3 regions of the Butyrivibrio sp. AD3002 genome follow, and region 3 is predicted to be linked to each of the others. Evidence: predicted binding sites of a transcription regulator. Region 3 holds the regulator's gene; each other region holds the start of a gene.
The links. The regulator Rex, encoded in region 3, represses fermentation and respiration genes when NADH is low (regulators of the CRP and FNR family bind a similar motif). The targets are predictions, from matches to a motif close to ATTGTTAANTANTTAACAAT.
Positions count from the first base shown of each region.

Region 1: the regulator Rex is predicted to act here: its motif matches at 2,059-2,078, upstream of G596_RS0119455 (iron-sulfur cluster assembly scaffold protein).
Region 2: the regulator Rex is predicted to act here: its motif matches at 2,150-2,169, upstream of pckA (phosphoenolpyruvate carboxykinase (ATP)).

Region 1 is NZ_ATVV01000048.1:5,003-8,287, forward strand. Features, by position in the region: gene G596_RS0119445 (sensor domain-containing diguanylate cyclase) at 1-82, opposite strand, end outside; gene G596_RS0119450 (GGGtGRT protein) at 292-1,311, opposite strand; gene G596_RS0119455 (iron-sulfur cluster assembly scaffold protein) at 1,334-2,026, opposite strand; gene G596_RS0119460 (hypothetical protein) at 2,167-2,607, opposite strand; gene G596_RS0119465 (histidine phosphatase family protein) at 2,838-3,285, shown strand, end outside.
Region 2 is NZ_ATVV01000006.1:1,405-4,689, forward strand. Features, by position in the region: gene G596_RS21175 (HD domain-containing protein) at 1-329, shown strand, start outside; gene pckA (phosphoenolpyruvate carboxykinase (ATP)) at 433-2,046, opposite strand; gene G596_RS21180 (aminotransferase class I/II-fold pyridoxal phosphate-dependent enzyme) at 2,291-3,285, shown strand, end outside.
Region 3 is NZ_ATVV01000001.1:101,697-104,981, forward strand. Features, by position in the region: gene G596_RS0100410 (ABC-F family ATP-binding cassette domain-containing protein) at 1-586, shown strand, start outside; gene G596_RS0100415 (hypothetical protein) at 656-991, opposite strand; gene G596_RS20360 (redox-sensing transcriptional repressor Rex) at 1,294-1,944, shown strand; gene G596_RS20365 (hypothetical protein) at 1,977-2,660, shown strand; gene G596_RS0100430 (bifunctional ADP-dependent NAD(P)H-hydrate dehydratase/NAD(P)H-hydrate epimerase) at 2,638-3,285, shown strand, end outside.

The DNA.
Region 1 (3,285 bases), on a different contig from region 3:
CCATCTCTCCGTCCGGGAGTCTCTCCACCGACAGGACGCAGGCTATTGTATTTAATGAATTAACTAATGCGGAAAAATCCATATCTTCACCCTTATATTTTGCTGAAATATCGCAGTGCCATGTGGATATTTGAATCCTATTTCCCACAATACTATTGTATAGGAGCAGCAGTGAAGTATGAATTATCTAAAACTTAAATTTCTGTAAAAGATTATAAAAAAGAAGCTGTGAAAAGGAATGCCTTCACACAGCCTCTATTCTTGTTTTAATTATTCTAGAATACCTGGATCTTAGAATTTTCCAGCCTTTGCAGCTTCCTCGATGGAAACGGCTGTAGAAACAGTCATACCAACCATCGGGTTGTTACCAGCGCCGATAAGACCCATCATCTCAACGTGTGCGGGAACGGAAGAAGAACCTGCAAACTGAGCGTCAGAGTGCATACGACCCATAGTATCTGTCATACCGTAGGAAGCAGGACCTGCTGCCATGTTATCGGGATGAAGTGTACGTCCGGTACCACCACCTGAAGCAACTGAGAAGTACTTCTTACCAGCCTCAGTACGCTCCTTCTTGTAAGTACCTGCAACGGGATGCTGGAATCTTGTAGGATTGGTTGAGTTACCTGTGATAGATACGTCAACGTTCTCCTTCCACATGATAGCAACACCTTCCTGTACATCGTTAGCGCCGTAGCAGTTAACCTTTGCACGAGGTGAATTTGCATCCTTTGAATAGCACTTTCTGAAGACTTCCTCTACCTCACCTGTGAAGTAGTTGTACTTTGTCTCTACATATGTAAAGCCGTTGATACGGGAAATGATCTGTGCAGCGTCTTTTCCAAGACCGTTAAGGATAACGCGAAGAGGCTTTGTACGAACCTTGTTAGCCTTCTCTGCGATACCGATAGCACCCTCAGCAGCTGCGAATGACTCGTGACCTGCAAGGAATGCGAAGCACTCTGTATCCTCTTCAAGAAGCATCTTACCAAGGTTACCGTGGCCAAGACCAACCTTACGACGATCAGCAACAGAGCCGGGGATGCAGAAAGCCTGAAGGCCGATACCGATTGCTGCAGCAGCATCAGCAGCCTTGCGGCAGTTCTTCTTGATTGCGATAGCAGCACCTACTGTGTAAGCCCACTTAGCGTTCTCAAAGCAGATCGGCTGAATGCCTTCGATGAGGCTGTAAACATCAATGCCTGCTGCCATTGTAATATCTTTACATTCTTCAATAGAAGAGATGCCATACTCCTTAAGGCAAGCCAGGATCTGGGGCTCTCTTCTTTCATATGATTCAAATAAAGCCATTATTTTTTCCTCCTTACCTTTATCACTGTTTTCTGGGATCGATGAATCTTGCAGCGTCTGCTACACGACCATACTGACCCTTAGCCTTCTCAATAGCTGTGTTTGCATCGTCACCAGCCTTGATGAAGTCCATCATCTTTCCAAAGTTAACATACTTGTAACCAATGATCTCGTCGTTCTCATCAAGAGCAAGGTCTGTGATGTAACCATCTGTAAGCTCAAGATAACGAGGTCCCTTGTCAAGTGTACCATATGTAGTACCTACCATTGAACGTGATCCCTTACCAAGATCCTCAAGGCCGGCACCAATCTGAAGTCCATCCTCTGAGAATGCAGACTGTGTTCTACCATAAACAATCTGAAGGAACAGCTCTCTCATAGCTGTGTTGATAGCGTCACATACAAGGTCTGTATTGAGCGCTTCAAGAACTGTAAGACCGGGAAGAATTTCAGCTGCCATAGCTGCTGAGTGAGTCATACCGGAACATCCGATAGTCTCTACAAGTGCCTCCTGGATGACACCTTCCTTAACATTAAGGGAAAGCTTACAGCCACCCTGCTGAGGAGCACACCAGCCAATACCATGTGTATAACCGGAAATGTCCTTAATCTCTTTGGACTGAACCCATTTTGCTTCTTCAGGAATGGGAGCAGCACCATGATGTACCCCTTGTGTTACGGGACACATATTTTTTACCTCTGTTGAGTAAATCATAAGTACCTCCTTATTGTTAGTGTTTACTATAGTATGATAAATTTTTATCGTTTACTACGCACTACATTTGGATTCTACTAAAAAATGCAGATTATATCAAGGTTTTATGAGTGTTTATGTTATTAAATAATAATAAACACTTATTGATACCTATCGTAAACGACTTTACCGTCCTTAAACTCCCAAATTCTTGTTCCGTTGGCATAAACAATGTATGTGCAGCTTGATTTCTTGATGCCGACTTTCTTAGCCTTTTTCTTGAATGTCTTTGAAACCTTCTTTACTGAATCTCTGGCCTGTCCTATTTCCTTAGGCTGCATTTTTGCTGAAATATCAAACATCCATGCATCCAAGGGCATATCCAGCTTAATTGTGAAGTTGTATTTGCTGCCCTCTTTTTTATATGTAACCTTGAGGTTACCGGTTATACCCTTGCACTTGTTTCCACCCTTGTTGATCTCTTTGCAAAGCTTCTTCGCAGCCTTGTCCTTGTTTGCTGCGCTTGCTGTCATTCCTACTGCGCCAAATACCATCATGAACGCAAGCATAAGTGACAAAACTTTTACTACTACTTTTTTCATACTCTTTCTCTCCTTTTTTGTATAGTTCCCCTCATGTGTTTTGTCCGGGCAGATTGCCCACTTGTCTATGATAGCAGAAAATAGTTGGGCTGTGGGATTTTTATTGAAACTATTCTTGCCTATAGATGAAATCATCCGTAAAATACGGTAGAAGGAAACAATTAAACGAGTAAAGCGAAAGTAAAGAAAATTCATAAGAATTCATATGACTATAACAAAGGAAACGAGAAATGAAAATATTTATTTTAAGACACGGAACAACTGCATGGAATAATAAGAGGCTCATTCAGGGGCAGACTGATATCCCGTTGGATGAGCTCGGAAAGCTTATGGCGAAAGAGACAGGAAAAGGCTTAAAAGCAGCCGGAATCTCTTTTGATAAGGTATATTCAAGTCCTCTTTCCAGATCATATGAGACGGCGGAAATTGTTCTCGAGGAACTATATTCAGGAAAGAATAATAATCCATTCAAGATTACTACTGATGGTCGCCTAAAGGAGCTTCATTTTGGTTTCATGGATGGCGGAAGTGTTTTTGAGATGACAGAGGATGAACACTGTCCCTTCAGATATTTCAAGACAGCGCCGGATTTGTATGAGAAGGAACTTCTCGCACTAAGGAACAGTGAGCCATCAAGCTCTGAGGACTTGCCAGATCAGGAGAATGTTCCTGCCACCA
Region 2 (3,285 bases), on a different contig from region 3:
GGGGAGCTCTGTTACACGATTATTTCCTTTATGACTGGCATAAGGACGGCAAAGATAAGGGTAACGTACATCCTAAGCTTCATGGCTTTTTTCACCCCTCTACGGCCCTTAAAAACGCAAGTAGGGACTTCGTATTATCTGAACGTGAAAAGGACATCATAAAGAAGCATATGTGGCCATTAACGGTAATACCGCCTATGTGTAGGGAAGCTTGGATTGTTACGATGGCTGATAAGTATTGTTCAGCTATGGAGACCTTTGGACTTCATAAAGCAAAGATAAGAGCCAGACACATTGATTTACCGGCTCAGGATATAGAGAGACTATAAATCATATTCATAACTTTAATGATTATATCGTTTACAATAATAAGCAAATAAAAAGCGCCGACATTCAAGCCGACGCTTTAATTATTTTATTTTGAGATTAAGATCAAATCTTAGGACCAGCTGCTACAAGAGCTTTACCTGCATCATTGCCTTCATACTTCTTGAAGTTCTTTGTGAATCTCTCTGCAAGATCCTTTGCCTTTGCTTCCCATTCAGAAGCATCTGCATATGTATCACGAGGATCAAGAATTGCAGGATCAACACCCGGAAGTGATGTAGGAACTTCGAAATCGAAGATCGGGATCTTCTTTGTCTCAGCCTTGTTTACATCGCCGTTAAGGATTGCATCGATGATTCCACGAGTATCCTTAATGGAGATACGCTTGCCTGTGCCGTTCCAACCTGTGTTAACAAGGTAGGCCTTAGCACCAGACTTCTGCATCTTTTTAACGAGCTCTTCACCATACTTTGTAGGATGAAGCTCAAGGAATGCCTGACCGAAGCAAGCTGAGAATGTAGGAGTGGGCTCTGTGATGCCACGCTCTGTACCAGCAAGCTTAGCTGTGAAGCCTGACAGGAAGTAGTACTGAGTCTGCTCAGGTGTAAGGATTGATACAGGAGGAAGTACTCCAAATGCATCAGCTGAAAGGAAGATAACGTTCTGAGCATCAGGACCAGCAGAAATCTTGTTAACTTTTGAAGCGATGTTGCTGATGTGGCTGATAGGATAAGATACACGAGTGTTCTCTGTAACGCTCTTATCATCAAAGTCGATCTTACCATTTGCATCAACTGTTACGTTCTCAAGAAGAGCATCTCTCTTGATTGCGTTGTAGATGTCGGGCTCAGCGTCCTTATCAAGACCGATAACCTTAGCATAGCAGCCGCCCTCGAAGTTGAATACTCCGTTGTCGTCCCAGCCGTGCTCATCATCACCGATAAGAAGTCTCTTAGGATCTGTTGAAAGAGTTGTCTTACCTGTTCCTGAAAGACCGAAGAAGATAGCAGTGTTCTTACCTTCCATATCAGTATTAGCTGAGCAGTGCATGGAAGCAATGCCCTTAAGAGGAAGGTAGTAGTTCATCATTGAGAACATACCCTTCTTCATTTCTCCGCCGTACCATGTGTTGATGATAACCTGCTCACGGCTTGTGATATTGAATGCTACGCAAGTCTCGGAGTTAAGGCCGAGTTCTTTGTAGTTGTCAACCTTAGCTTTTGATGCGTTGTAAACAACGAAATCAGGCTCGAAAGAAGCAAGCTCTTCATCTGTAGGAACGATGAACATATTCTTAATGAAGTGAGCCTGCCAAGCAACCTCAACGATGAAACGAACTGCCATACGGGAATCCTTGTTAGCACCGCAGAATGCATCAACAACGAAAAGTCTCTTGTCGCAAAGCTCTTTCTTAGCGATATCCTTAACTGTAGCCCATACTTCTTCGCTCATGGGATGGTTGTCGTTCTTATACTCGTCAGATGTCCACCAAACGGTATCCTTTGAGTTGGAATCCATAACGATGTACTTATCTTTAGGAGAACGTCCTGTGTAGATACCTGTCATAACATTAACAGCACCGAGTTCAGTATCCTGACCTACTTCGAATCCCTCAAGACCGGCCTTCTTCTCTTCTTCGTAAAGTGTTTCGTAAGAAGGGTTGTGCACGATCTCAGTTGTGCCTGTAATGCCATACTTTGTTAAATTGATTTCTGCCATTTCTTTAACTCCTTTTCTTTTTCTATTGTGATATCTGTTTGTAAAGAACAGATAAACGCTCCAAAACTTATTATACAATACATTTAGGTAAAAATAATATAAAATTGCTATAAATTTAACAAAACGTTCAGAAATTATCTAAGAAAAAGGCGGGTTTGAATACATAAAACAGATAAAGTATCATATTTGTAAGAGAAATACCTCTCAAAGACATTGAATTTCTAAACAGAAGATGGAAGTGTATATGAAAAAAGAAGAGAGTCTAAGAGATTGCCTTGAAAATTTAAAAAACAGTGATTTGTACCCATTTCACATGCCGGGACATAAAAGAAACCCGGGCGCAGGCGAGATGGCAAGATATATGGATATTGATATTACCGAGATTGATGACTACGACAATCTCCATGATGCAGACGGAATTATTCTAAGGGCGGAGGAGCGTGCTAACGCTCTATACGGAGCAGATGAAACGCATTTTCTTGTAAACGGAAGTTCAAGCGGAGTATTGGCGGCGATTTCTGCGGTTGCAGGCAGGGGTGAGAAAATCATAGCAGGAAGGAATGCCCATAAATCCTTTTATCATGCAGTCTACCTTCGTGAACTGGATGTCACATATATCCTACCGGATCCGGAAGGTCTGGTTAACCCGAAGGATATCGAAGATGCTTTTGATAAAAACCCTGGAATAAAGGCTGTTTTTATAACTTCGCCAACCTATGAAGGCATGGTGTCTGATGTAAAGAAAATAGCACAGATTACACATAAAAATGGGGCAATCCTGGTGGTTGATGAAGCTCATGGGGCGCATTTCGGACTTTATAAAAAGCTGCCAGAAAGCTCCGTGACCGAAGGCGCGGATATAGTGATACATAGCCTTCACAAGACATTGGCGGCAATGACTCAGACAGCACTTATTCATGTGAAGGGTGACAGAGTAGACCGTGAAAAACTTAGAAGATTTTTAAGAATATATCAGACGAGCAGTCCTTCATATGTGCTGATGGCATCGATAGATTCCTGTATAAATGACATTAATGACAATGGTAAGGAAGTGCTTGAAAGGCTGATATATTTCAGAAAAAGGATTGAGGAGGAAACAGCAGATCTGACATGGATAAGGATTCCTCATTTTTCAAAACGACAGGATCCAGGGAAGGTACTCATATGCTCTGCTGACTGCGCTATTACGGGACAATGGATATATGATATACTTCGATTAGAATATAAATTGCAGCCGGA
Region 3 (3,285 bases):
GCCTACGAACCACCTGGATATTACCAGCAAGGAAATTCTTGAGGATGCTCTTTGCGGATATGAAGGAACTGTTTTATATGTCAGCCATGACAGATATTTTATAAACAAAACAGCGACCAGAATACTTGATCTTACTCACGGATCACTGGTTAATTATATTGGTAACTACGATTACTATATGGAGCATTGTGAGGAACAGACAGCTCGTGCTATTGCTGAAAAAGGAGATAATTCCTCTTTTGGCAGAGGAATCGAGATGGATTCTGCTGATGCTGTTTCAGGTTCGGGTTTTGGCAAGCTTGCTTCAAAAGGAAGTACTTCCGATGCTGATTCCGGTTCAGGTGCAGCAGACTGGAAAGCACAAAAAGAAGAAGCAGCAAGAAAGCGTAAACAGGAAGCTGCTCTGAAAAAATGTGAAGATGAGATAGCTAAGTTGGAAGAGAGGAATGAGAAAATAAATGAAGAACTCTCAGATCCTGATGTAGCGACCGATCTTGCTAAGGTTCGAAAGCTATCCGATGAACTTTCATCAAACGAAGAACGCCTTTCGGAACTCTATGATGAATGGGAAACCTTATCTGAGTAATCAAAAAAGAAGCTCTTTCAAGGACTAACTTGGAAGAGCTTCTTTTTTTCCTTTTCTCATTTAAAACCCTTATGCAAAAGCATCAAAGGAACTACCGGGTTGACTGTAGGAATAACCTGACATATCACGTCCGTAACCTACCGTTGTGTTACCGAATTTTGAAGCAATCTGATTATATTGCTGGCTTACTTTCAGAGCTTCATCCTTGCCATCGGTACTGGCAACTTCACCGACTTTTACTTCCTGAGCATTAGGATAAACGACAGGAGCAACAGTGGCGATATCACCAACAGCCTTATGCTTGTCATACACATCCGATACAGGAGCCTGATTGGATACTGTATAATTCATAGGCCTTGCCTGGTACATATTGTAAGCACCTAATCCATCAATTGACATTCCCATATTTTTATCTCCAACTTCTAAAAAACTACATAAGAAGATATGGTTATTATAATTTCCAATTCGAAACAATTCATAAACTGGGTATTAAAGAAAAGATAAAAATGCATATTTCTGAAAACTAATTTCATCAGATATTATCTACGTTGAAACATTTTTTCAAATTTGTATTAATGACAAATAAAATTATTGTAAAGTCAATTTATAAGATTGACGAAAATTTAACAGATAGTATAATTAAAATTAGCCGAATTTTACAGAGTAATAAATAACATAATTTTTTCGGTGTCAGTCATGGAGGATGTATGGCGAGAAAAGAAATATCTCAGGCTGTTATCAGCCGATTGCCCCGCTATTTCAGATACTTAGGTGAACTGAAAAGTCAGGGAATAGATAGAGTTTCATCTCAGGAACTCAGCGATATTATGAAGGTTACTGCTTCACAGATCAGGCAGGATTTTAATAATTTCGGAGGCTTCGGACAACAAGGCTACGGCTATAATGTTGAGTACTTATATGAGGAAATAGGTAAGATACTCGGCCTTGACAGGGAGCATACACTTATCATTATTGGGGCAGGTCATCTTGGACAGGCTCTTTCCGGTTATAACAATTTCTTCAACAGAGGATTTATATTTAAAGGAGCTTTTGATTTAAATCCTAAGCTTCATGGTAAGAAAATACGTGATATTGAGATCAGACCTGTCGAAGAGATTGAACAGTTTGTAAAAGAAAATAAGATAGAGATTGCGGTCCTTGCAATACCTAAGGATCAGGCTGTTCCTATGGCGGATAAACTTGTAAAATGCGGCATAAAGGCTATATGGAATTTCGCACATGTTGATCTTGATCTTCCTGAGAATGTTCAGGTCGAAAATGTTCATCTGTCAGATTCGCTTATGAAACTTTCATATAGCATTGATAGATATGAAAATAATCACAACTCCAGGAAATAACAAGTGATTTAAACCGCTTGGAGGATGCCGATATGGCTAATAACGACTATTCTGATGCTCTTGTCGGAAAGGATATTCCGATTCTTTCCAAGGATGAAAAATGGCAACAGCTTTTCCTTCTTAGTCCCAAAACTCCCAAAATAAAGGAGCTTGAGGCTGAGCTTAATAAGCTTGTGAACATACAGGAAAAGACAAGGGAAAAAATTAAGGACATAAAGAGGCTTAAGAAAAAGCTTCTCGGTGAGATTGTTGTCCTAAGAGATGATGCGGGAAAGAATCCAAAGAGGCGGAAGAAGATTGAGGCCGAAATTGATGATCATACACGCCTTATCAAGGAGTGCAATGATAAGATAGAGGAGTGCGAGGACGATATGCTCGGACTTCCCAGAGAGATTTATCAGATCGATTATCAGCTCATGATCGAGACGATGAATATCTTTTATAAAAGAATGCATGATAATACCCTCGAAATCGATGCTGTTGATGAGTGGATATCAAAAGTAAGGGTACAGCTGAAAAAGAATATTATCCGAATGCAGGAAAAAGAGCTCGAAAACTTTAATGTATATTCCTATATGCACAACATTTTCGGACCTGAAGTTATTGATCTCTTTGATCTAAAGTACGATCCTGAAAAACGACACCCTGTAATCAGACCCGGAATGACTGAACGCGATGGGATAATAGTAGAAGATGAAAAATTTACCGATAATTGATAAAAATTCAAATTATGTTGTAAGCGCTGCCGAGATGAAGCGATGTGATGCGGCTACAATCTCCGAGTTCGGAGTGCCGCAGGATGTTCTTATGGAAAGGGCGGCGCTTTCTATATGCAAATATGTAAAAAAAGCTCTTCCGGAGGGCGGTAAGGTTCTGATTCTTGCGGGAAGTGGGAATAACGGCGGTGATGGAATTGCAGCGGCCAGACTTCTTTTTCAGGATAAAATACCTGTCACGCTTGTTCTTGTTAATCACAGTCTAAGTGATAAGGCTTCAAATACAAAAAGGACTTCCGCATGTAGCTCACAGCTGAAAATAGCATTGTCCTATGGCCTTAATGTCGTGGATTTTGATCAGTCCAAACTTGGCTCTCAAATAAAAAAATGTGACGTAATAATTGATGCCATGCTGGGGATAGGCTGCTCAAGGGACCTTACGGGGGATTATTCAGCCGCGGTATGGGAAATCAATTATTCAAGAGAAGATTATGATGGGAAATTCCCACATGTTATAGCAGCTGACATACCAACAGGTATTAATTCGGATACGGGGCAGGTACATGGCTATGCAATAAGGGCAGATGAGACAGTGACCTTTGGCTTTTTGAAAATGGGGCTTGTT